Regions from separate parts of the Cellulosimicrobium sp. 4261 genome, predicted to be linked through region 3. Evidence: riboswitches for the same ligand, from Rfam matches in the RefSeq annotation. Region 3 holds a riboswitch; each other region holds the start of a gene.
The links. Region 3 has a riboswitch for thiamine pyrophosphate ahead of thiO (glycine oxidase ThiO). Riboswitches for the same ligand answer to the same signal wherever they lie in the genome.
Positions count from the first base shown of each region.

Region 1: another riboswitch for thiamine pyrophosphate. It lies ahead of ABIE39_RS03955 (ECF transporter S component); the one in region 3 lies ahead of thiO (glycine oxidase ThiO).
Region 2: another riboswitch for thiamine pyrophosphate. It lies ahead of thiD (bifunctional hydroxymethylpyrimidine kinase/phosphomethylpyrimidine kinase); the one in region 3 lies ahead of thiO (glycine oxidase ThiO).

Region 1 is NZ_JBEPOQ010000002.1:363,863-367,124, reverse strand. It holds gene ABIE39_RS03960 (ABC transporter ATP-binding protein) at 1-626, opposite strand, end outside; gene ABIE39_RS03955 (ECF transporter S component) at 619-1,323, opposite strand; TPP riboswitch at 1,429-1,548, opposite strand; gene ABIE39_RS03950 (hypothetical protein) at 1,693-2,130, shown strand; gene ABIE39_RS03945 (Rv2578c family radical SAM protein) at 2,174-3,262, shown strand, end outside.
Region 2 is NZ_JBEPOQ010000008.1:155,686-158,947, reverse strand. It holds gene ABIE39_RS12340 (DUF4862 family protein) at 1-521, shown strand, start outside; gene thiD (bifunctional hydroxymethylpyrimidine kinase/phosphomethylpyrimidine kinase) at 601-1,560, opposite strand; TPP riboswitch at 1,554-1,648, opposite strand; gene ABIE39_RS12330 (hypothetical protein) at 1,726-1,950, shown strand; gene ABIE39_RS12325 (SDR family oxidoreductase) at 2,022-2,906, opposite strand; gene pheT (phenylalanine--tRNA ligase subunit beta) at 2,903-3,262, opposite strand, start outside.
Region 3 is NZ_JBEPOQ010000003.1:206,540-209,801, reverse strand. It holds gene guaA (glutamine-hydrolyzing GMP synthase) at 1-264, opposite strand, end outside; gene thiE (thiamine phosphate synthase) at 307-1,020, opposite strand; TPP riboswitch at 1,065-1,167, shown strand; gene thiO (glycine oxidase ThiO) at 1,157-2,449, shown strand; gene thiS (sulfur carrier protein ThiS) at 2,455-2,688, shown strand; gene ABIE39_RS05525 (thiazole synthase) at 2,698-3,262, shown strand, end outside.

The DNA of each region.
Region 1 (3,262 bases), on a different contig from region 3:
AGCCCGCCCACGAGCGTCCCCACCTCGTGCGCCGCGGCCGGGTCGAGGAACGCCGTCGGCTCGTCGAGGACCACGAGCTCGGGGTCGGCGACGAGCGCCGCCGCGAGGGCGACGCGCTGCGCCTCGCCGCCCGACAGCGCGTGGGTCGGTCGGTCGTGCAGGTGGCCCGCACCGGCAGCGGCGAGAGCGGTTGCGGCGCGGGCGTCCATGGTGCGCGGGTCCGCCGCCCGGTTCTCGAGCGCGAACCGCAGCTCCTCGTCGACGCGGCCGAGGCAGAGCTGGTCACCCGGCCGCTGCTGGACGAGGCCGACGCGCGCGGCGAGCCCCGCGGGGGTCGTGGCGCGCGGGTCGACGCCCGTCACGCGCAGGTCGCCCGTGACGGTGCCCGGGAGCGTGTGGGGCACGACGCCGACGAGCGCGCGCAGCAGCGTGGACTTCCCGCAGCCCGAGGGGCCGAGCACGAGCAGCCCCGTCCCCGCGGGGACGGTCAGGGTGAGGTCGTCGAGCACGCACGTCGCGTCGTGGCCCACGGTGACGGTCAGGCCCGCGGCGGAGACGGCGTCGGGCACGGTGCCCGGCACGGTGCCGGGCATGACGTCCGCCGCGGCGTCCCGCACCTCAGCCACGGCGGTCCGTGCCGATCGCGAAGGCGTCGAGCGCGCCGGTGCGGGAGAGGGCGTCGCCGAGGAGGCGCGCCGCGATCCCGCACAGCACGACGCACGAGACGACCTGCACGCCGAGCCGGAGCATCGCCCAGTCCTGCCCGAGCCAGCCGAACCGGACCGCGTTGAACGCGTAGGTGACGAGCGCCGCGCTGACGCCCGACGCGACGAAAACCCACCAGCCGTAGCGGCGGTACCGGGTCAGCGCGAAGGGGATCTCCGCGCCCACCCCTTGGACGAGCCCCACGAGGACGAGCAGCGGGCCTGCGGGCGACGCGAGGAAGACCACCTCGACGAGCGCCGCGAGCGTCTCGGTGAGGATGCCGACGCCCGGCTTGCGCACGATGTACGTCGCGAGCGGGCCCACGACGATCCACGCGCCCGCGAGCACGTTCGCGGCAAGGTCCGCGAGCGGCCCCATGGCGAGCTGGAGCGGGGCCCAGAGCTGCACGAACGCCCAGTAGACGAACCCGAACACGACGCCCAGGACGGCGACGAGGACCGTCTCGTGGAGCGTGAGGCCACGGCGCCGGGCGCGGGCCGGGGGAGCGGTGACGGTGCGGTCTCCGGGACCGGGCGCCGGGGGCACGGCGTCGGCCGGCGGGCCGGGCGTGCTGGTGGGCGGGGTCTCCCGGGGCGGGGTGGTGCGGGGCTCGGTCATGCGGTTCCCTCCGTCGGGCCCCCGGGGCGGAGGGTGCACGACGGCGCGCCACCGCTGCCCCCGCGCGGACGGCACGCGCGGGGCGCGGGCACGAGCGCGCAGGGGACGGTGACGTCGGCCCTGCTCCCTTCGCTGGTACGAACCAGATCAGGTTCCACGGGTCTGCAGGGGGGACGGGTGTCCGACCTGCACTCTCAGCGCTCGTGCGCTCCCCGGAGGCGTTCGGCCCGACCCTAGGGCCTGGACGTCCGCCGGACAATCCCGGCGTCTCACCCACCGGGACGTCCGGGCACCGTGAGAAGGTGACGGCGACGAGGCGCCCGCGCGGACCGGGGACGGGCTCCGACGACGAGGAACGAGGCAGCGCGCATGACCCGAGACAACGACCCCGCGGCCGTCGCGGAGCTGGACCGCCTCGACGAGGCCGTGCGGAGCGCGCCCGCGGGCGACACGTCGGCGCAGATCGCGCTGTGGCGGCAGGCGGCGCGCCTCGGCACGTGGTTCTTCATCGCCCGAGGGCCCGAGGACCAGCCGCGTCCGTACGCCGTCGCCGCGGACCAGGGGCCCATGATCTGCCTCTACAGCAGCGCCCCGCGCGCGGACGAGGCGGCCCGGGCGCTCGGGCTGGCGGCCGAAGGGACCGGCTCCGTGCCGCTGCTCGGCGTGCCCGTGCCGGCGGCGATCGACTACGTTGCGTCCTTCGCCGCAGCAGGGGTCGTCGGCGTCGCGCTCGACCACCCCCGCATCGGCCACCACATCCCCCTCGGGAACCTGGCGCTGCTCAAGACGTGGTCCGCCGGCGGATGACCCGTCCTTGACAGCGGGTTCGAACATTTGTTCGAATGGCGCGATGCGGTGGGACGGACAGGCGCTCGGCGCGGACGACGGCGCGCTTCCCGGTTTGGAGCGCATGGGCCTCGTCCGCAGCGTGCGCACGCCCGAGTTCGCGGGGATCACGTTCCACGAGGTCACGGCCAAGAGCGCGCTGTCGAAGGTCCCGGCGATGTCGCGCATGCCCTTCCGCTGGACCGTCAACCCGTACCGCGGGTGCAGCCACGCGTGCTCCTACTGCCTCGCGCCGAGCACGCCCGTGCTCCTGGCCGACGGCACGCAGCGGGCGATCGGCGAGCTGCGCGTCGGCGACGAGATCGTCGGCACCGCCCCCCACGGCGCGTACCGGCGCTACGTGCGCACCCGCGTCCTCGACCGCTGGACCACCCGCAAGCGCGCCTACCGGGTGACCCTCGCCGACGGCACGCGCCTCGTCGCGAGCGGCGACCACCGGTTCCTCACCGAGCGCGGCTGGCGCCACGTCGTCGGCGGCGCCGGGCACCGCGCCCGCCTGGCGCTCGGCGACGTGCTCGTCGGGCCGGGCGCCGCGGCGCTCGCGGACGGGCGGCCCGTCCTCGACGGCCAGGACGTCACCGGCGGCGAGGCGTTGCGCGTCGACTCCCTCGAGGCCCTCGACGGGCCGGGGGAGGTGACGGAGCTGGTCGACATCACGACCGGCACGCGCGACTTCGTCGCCGCGGGGGTCGTGAGCCACAACTGCTTCGCCCGCCCCACGCACGAGTACCTCGACCTCGACGCGGGCGAGGACTTCGACCGGGAGGTCGTGGTCAAGGTCAACGTGGACGACGTGCTGCGCGCCGAGCTCGCCCGACCGTCCTGGGCGCGCGAGGCCGTCGCGCTGGGCACCAACACCGACCCGTACCAGCGCGCCGAGGGACGCTACCGCCTCATGCCCGGCATCATCGACGCCCTCGCCGGGTCGGGCACGCCGCTCTCCGTGCTGACCAAGGGCACGCTCCTGCGCCGCGACCTGCCCCTGCTCGTCGACGCCGCCTCGCGCGTCGAGGTCGGGATCGGCGTGTCCCTCGCGCTCCTGGACCCCGAGCTCCAGGCGAGCGTCGAGCCCGGCACGCCGTCGCCGCGCGCG
Region 2 (3,262 bases), on a different contig from region 3:
CGCCACGCCCGTGGGGCGTCGCGGAGAAGGGGTTCCTCGCGCTCGACGACGAGATCGCCGCCGTCGCGCGCGCCGCCCGGGACACCGGCCACCCGCTGCACGTCGGGCTCAACTGGGGCCGGTCCGCCATCGAGGGGCGCAGCGCCGCCACGCCCGTCGAGCACGCACGGGCTGCCGCCGCCGCGGGCCTCCTCGCGAGCGCGATGCTCTCGGGTGCCAGCGGGAGCCCGGGCCGGTGGGGCGCTCCGTGGGCGGACGCGCACGTGCCGCCCCACGGCCCCGACCCCGCGCTCCCCGGCCCGGACGAGACGATGCTCGGCCCGGCCGAGGTGCGCGAGTTCCTCGCCGCGGCCGGTCCCGTCCCGCTCGTCGGCGCCAAGGTGACCACGCGGCCCGCGGACGCCCCGCCCGCGCAGCGTCTCGCCGTCGCGCGCGCGACGCTCGCCGTGCTCCGCGACGCGCTGGCCGCCGTCGCCCCCGACACCGGTGCCGATCGCGCAGCGAGCCGCCCCGCCGGCTGAGCGCGTCCCGCGGGCCGCGCCCGTCCCGGCTCGACCCCGAGCCCGACCGGGCGCAGCTCGCGCCCGACCCCGCGCAACCTCAGCCCCGCGGCACGGGCGCCGAGCGGTGCAGGTGGTCGACGGGCCCGCGGCCGGTCCCCACCCGCAGAGCGGCACCGGCGCGCAGCGCGCCCGTGAGCCACTCCTTCGCCTCGCGCGCGGCCTCCTCCCAGCTCGCGCGCTGCGGTCGCAGCGCCGCGAGCGCCGCCGAGAGCGAGCACCCGGTGCCGTGGGTGTGGGGCGTGTCGACGCGCTCGGCGTCGAACGTCGTGACGGTGGCCGCCCCCGGCACGCGACCCGACGTCGGCCCGGGCGCGGGGACGACGAGCGCGTCGGGCGACGTGCGCCCGGTGAGGTGGCCGCCCTTGAGCAGCACGACGGCGCCGCTCGCCGCCGCGTACGCCGTCGCCTGGCACAGGGCGTCGTCCCACGTCGTCGCGGGCTCCCGCCCGCCGAGGACGGCGAGCTCGGGCAGGTTCGGCGTGACGACGTCCGCGCGCGCCGCGAGGTCGCGCACGGCCTGCTCGGCGCCCGCGTCGAGCAGGCGGTGACCGGACGTGGCGACCATCACCGGGTCCAGGACGACCCACGGCCGCGGACCACCCGCGGCGGCGAGGTCGTCGAGCCACTCCCCGACCGTGCGGGCGTTCGCCTCGTCCGCCACCATGCCGATCTTCACCGCGTCGACCTCGACGTCGTCCGACACGGCGTCGAGCTGCGCGCGCAGGAACGCCGGCCCGGGGACGTGCACCGACCGCACGCCGTGGGTGTTCTGCGCGACGAGCGCCGTCGTGACGGCCATGCCGTAGGCGCCGTGCGCGCAGAACGTCTTGAGGTCGGCCTGGATCCCGGCGCCGCCGGTCGGGTCGGTCCCCGCGACGGACAGGACGCGGGGGCGGGACGGAGCCGGGTCGGGCCCCCGGCCCGGGTCGGGGCGACGGTCACGGTCCGCGCGGGCGGGGACCGGGTCGGAGGTGTGCCGGGGCAGGGCGAGCGTCATCGCGCGGACATCCCTTCGCTGGTACGAGCCAGATCAGGTTCGACGGGTCTCATCTCAGCCCCGGTGCGGGGCACCCCGTGTCGCGGGCCATGCTACGCGGCGGGCCGCGCGCTTTTCACCCGCCCCGACGCGTGAGACGACGCGCGTGCGCGCGTCTTTCCGGGTATGACGCAGCACGTCGCCCCCGCGACCCGCCCCTTCCTGCCGGACGCACCCGTCCCGGTGCAGGTGCCCGCCCTCTGCACGACCTACGACCGGGACGGTCGGCGGGTCGTGCTCACGGGCGTCATCACGCACGACGCGGGCGGCCTCGTGGCCTTCGAGTACGAGCACCCCGAGCGGGGCCTGTGGCACGTGTGGGTCGACCGGGACACGTGCGCTCCCCGGTGACCGGTGCCCCGGACGCACGGACGCCGCCCGACCGGGGAGTCGGGCGGCGTCGCCGTGCGGGGTGCGCGCGCTCAGCGGGCGGGGAGCTCTCCCGGCATCGGGTCGTCGGCGCCCCAGCGCGTGACGCGCAGCCGACGGCCGTCCGGCCCGGGCAGCGCGACGCCTGCCCGGGCGGCCTCCTGGGCGGCCGTGCGGAGCGACTCGGGCGAGTCGTGCGTCACGCGGACGAACGCCCCCGAGAACGCGTCGAGCTCGCCGCGGGCGATCGCGGCGACCATCTCGACCGTGCGCTCGACGGGCGTCCACTCCGTGCGGCCCTCGTGCATGACCATGGACGCCGTCATGTCGGTCTGCACGACGCCCGGCGACACCTCGAAGGTCCGCAGCCCGAGCGCGTGGCCCGAGCGGTGCAGGTTCGCCCCGAGGCGCAGGAGCGCCGTCTTGCTCGCGTTGTACGCGCTCGCGCCCTCCATGTCGTGCGAGCCCGCGCCGCTGCTGAGGTCGACGACGCGGCCGCCGCCGCGCGCGAGCATCCCGGGGACGACCGCGCGCGCGAGCAGGAACGGCCCGCGCACGTTGGTCTCCAGGACGGCCCACCACTCGTCGGGGTCCGCCTCCCACAGCGGCACCTCGGCGTCGACCCGGCCCGCGTTGTTGACGAGCAGGTCCACGCTCCCGAGCGCGACCTCGGCCTCGCGGACGGCCGCGGCCACCGCCGCCGCGTCGGTCACGTCCGCCGTGACGACGACGGCCCGGCCCGCGCCGTCGAGCGCGGCGATCTCGTCGGCCACGCCCGCGAGCCGGCCCGCGTCGCGCGCGAGGAGCGCGACGTCGAGGCCGGCCGCGGCGAGCCCGACGGCGACCGCGCGGCCGATGCCGCGCGACGCCCCGGTGACGAGCGCGGTGCGGGCGGGCGCGACGTCCGGCGCCGCGCCCGGCCCCGGTGCGCCGCTCATGCGCGCAGCTCCGCCCCGACGCGCTCGCGCGCGGCGGCCACAGCGCCCTCCCGGACCCGCGCGACGTCGTCGGCGGTGAGGGTGCGGTCCGCGGCGCGCAGCCGCAGCGAGAACGCGAGCGACTTGCGCCCGGCGCCCACCTGCTCGCCCGTGAAGACGTCGAACAGCGCGACCTCCTCGGCGAGCTCGCCGGCGCCCTCGACGACCGCGGCGCGCAGGGCCTCGGCCGGCACGTCGGCAGTGACGACGAACGCGAGGTCCTCCTTCGCCGCCGGGAACCCGGAGACCGGGGTCGCCTGGACGGGCTCGTCCGACGCACCGGCGACGAGCGCCGTCAGGTCGAGCTCGAACGCCAC
Region 3 (3,262 bases):
CAGCGCCGGGTCGACGAACGGGGCGCCCGTCGCGTACACGGACGAGGGACCGCCCGAGAGGATGATCGCGGCCGGGTCCTTGGCGAGCATCTGCTCGACCGTGAACGTGTGCGGCACGATCTCGGAGTAGACGTTGGCCTCGCGCACGCGGCGCGCGATGAGCTGCGCGTACTGGGCGCCGAAGTCGACGACGAGCACGGGCCGCGGTGTCGAGGCCACCTCGGCGGTGGTGGGGGTGTCGGGAGCGGTGGCGGGTGACGTCACCCGCCCAGGATAGTCGCCGTGCGGCGAGGCTCGTCCCGCGTCTCAGGCGTCGGCGCGCGCGACGGCGCGCTCCAGGACCCGCTCGCGCAGGGCGCGGGCGGCGGCCTCCGGGTCGCTCGCCCCGGTGATCGCGCGCACCACCACGATCCGGGTCGCGCCCGCGTCGAGGACCGCGTCGAGCCGGTCCGCGTCGATGCCGCCGATCGCGAACCAGGGCGTCGCGGGCCGGGTCGCCGCGACGTCCCGCAGCAGGTCGAGGCCGACGGCGGCGCGTCCCGGCTTCGTCGGGGTCGCCCACAACGGGCCCACGCAGAAGTAGTCCACCGCCGGGTCGGCCTCCGCCGCGGCCGCCTGCGCGGCCGAGTGCGTGGACCGGCCGAGGACGGGCCCCGCGCCCAGCAGCGCCCGGACCGCCGGCACGGGCAGGTCGCCCTGACCCATGTGCACGACCGGGGCGCCCGTGACCGACGCCACGTCCGCCCGGTCGTTCACGGCCCACAGCGCGCCGTGCTCCGTCGCGACCCGCGCGACGACCTCCTGGAGCTCGAGCTCGCGCGCGACGTCGAGCGTCTTGTCGCGGAGCTGCACGACGTCCACCCCGCCCGCGAGCGCCGCCCGCAGGAAGTCCTCGAGGTCGCCGCGCTCCTCGCGCGCGTCCGTGCAGAGGTACAGGCGGGCGTCGGCGAGCCGGGCGCGTGCGGCGTCCGCCGCCGCCGGGGCGAGGGCGGCCAAGGTGGTGGAGGTCTCGGAGCTCACCCGCGGGAGCCTAGCCCCGGCGCGTCCGCCGCAGGAGGTACTGTGGCCGACAGCACGGGAGCCCCGCACGGGGCTGAGAGGGCGTCGCCGCCGACCGTCGAACCTGATCTGGGTCATGCCAGCGAAGGGAGCGCACATGAGCCTGTCCGTCCACCCGTCCGCGGGTGGCTCCGCCGTGCCCGGCGAGGCGCGCGACGTCGTCGTCGTCGGGGGCGGGATCCTCGGCCTCGCCGTCGCGTGGCGTGGGGCGAGCGCGGGCATGACCGTCACGGTGCTCGATCCGGCGCCGGGCGCGGGCGCGACCCACGCCGCCGCGGGGATGCTCGCACCGGTGACCGAGGCCGACTTCGGGGAGGAGGCCGCCCTGCGGCTCCACCTCGCGGCCGCCGCAGCGTGGCCCGCGTTCGCCGCGGACCTGCACACGGCGACGGGGGCGGACGTCGGGCTGCGGACCGCCGGGACGCTCACTCTCGCCTACGACGCGGACGACCTCGCGCTGCTCCGTCGCGTCCTCGCCCTGCACGCGGTGCACGGTCTCGCGTCGCACGAGCTCACCGTCGCCGACGCGCGCCGCCGCGAGCCCTACCTCGGGCCGCGCGTCGCCGGGGCCGCGTGGGCGCCCGCGGACCACGCGGTCGACCCGCGGGCGACGCACGCCGCGCTGCTCGCGGCGCTCGGCCGACGCGACGCCCCAGGCGCGAGCTCGGCCACCGGGGCGCGCGTCGTCCGCGCGGCCGCGACCCGGCTCGCGCTCGACCCGGCCGGGCGCGTCGTCGGCGTGCACGACGACGCGGGCCGGCTCCACCGCGCGGGTGCGGTCGTCGTCGCGGCGGGCTGGCAGTCGGGCGCCCTGCTCGCGGGCGTGCCGGGCGTCGTCGTGCCCACCCGCCCGGTGAAGGGACAGACGCTGCGGCTCGACGCGGGCCCGGACCTCGCGCTGGAGCACGTCGTGCGCGGGCTGGTGCAGGGCCGGCCGGTGTACGTCGTGCCGCGCGACCCGGAGCCTGGTGGGCCGCGCGCCGGGCACCGGGAGGTCGTCGTGGGGGCGACCACCGAGGAGAACCCCGACGACCGCCGCGCCACCGCCGGCGGCGTCTTCGCGCTCCTGCGGGACGCGCGTGCCCTCCTGCCGGGGATCGACGAGGCCGCCCTGGTCGAGGTGACGCCGCGGGCCCGCCCGGCGACCCCGGACAACCTTCCGCTCGTCGGGCCCACGGACGTCCCGGGGCTGCACCTCGCGACGGGCCACGGCCGCAACGGCATCCTGCTCGCCCCGCTCACGGCCGACGCCGTCGTCGCCGGGCTCGGCGGCCTTCCCGGGGACGACGGGACCGAGCCCGGCGGGACCGCCCCCGGGGACGACGTCGCGACCGCCCTCGCGACCGCCCGCACCGACCGCTTCGTCCGCACCGCCACGACACCGAGGTGAGACCCGTGACCGCACCCGCACCGACCGCGCTCGTCAACGGCGAGCCGTACCCGCTCGACGGCGACGTCGACCTGGAGCGGCTCGTCGCCGCGCTCGTCCCCGCCTACGTCGCCGACGGCACGCCGCAGGGCGTCGCGGTGGCGGTCGGGGACGCCGTCGTGCCGCGCGGCGCCTGGGCGACGACCGTCGTCGCCCCCGGGGACCGCATCGAGATCGTCACCGCCGTCCAGGGCGGCTGAGGAGGACCCATGACCACGACCGACCTCTCCCCCGCCACCGCGAGCGGCCCGGCCGGTGCCGACGACCCGCTCGTCGTCGCCGGCACCCCGATCGGGTCCCGCCTCGTCATGGGCACCGGCGGGGCCGCGAACCTGCTCACGCTCGAGGACGCGCTCGTCGCGTCGGGCACCGCCCTGACCACCGTCGCGATGCGTCGCGTCGCCGTCCGTGCCGGCGGCGACGCGAGCCCCGACGCGGGGATCTGGGCGCTGCTCGCCCGCCTCGGCATCCGCGCGCTCCCCAACACCGCCGGCTGCTTCTCCGTGCGCGAGGCGGTGCTCACCGCGCACCTCGCGCGCGAGGCGTGCGGCACCGAGTGGGTCAAGCTCGAGGTGATCGCCGACGACGTGACCCTCCTGCCCGACCCGGTCGGCCTCGTCGAGGCGGCCGACCAGCTCGTCCGCGACGGGTTCGTCGTGCTGCCCTACACGAACGACGACCCGATCCTCGCGCGACGGCTGGAGGACGTCGGCTGCGCGGCTGTCATGCCCCTGGGGGCGCCCATCGGCACCGGGCTCGGCATCCTCAACCCGC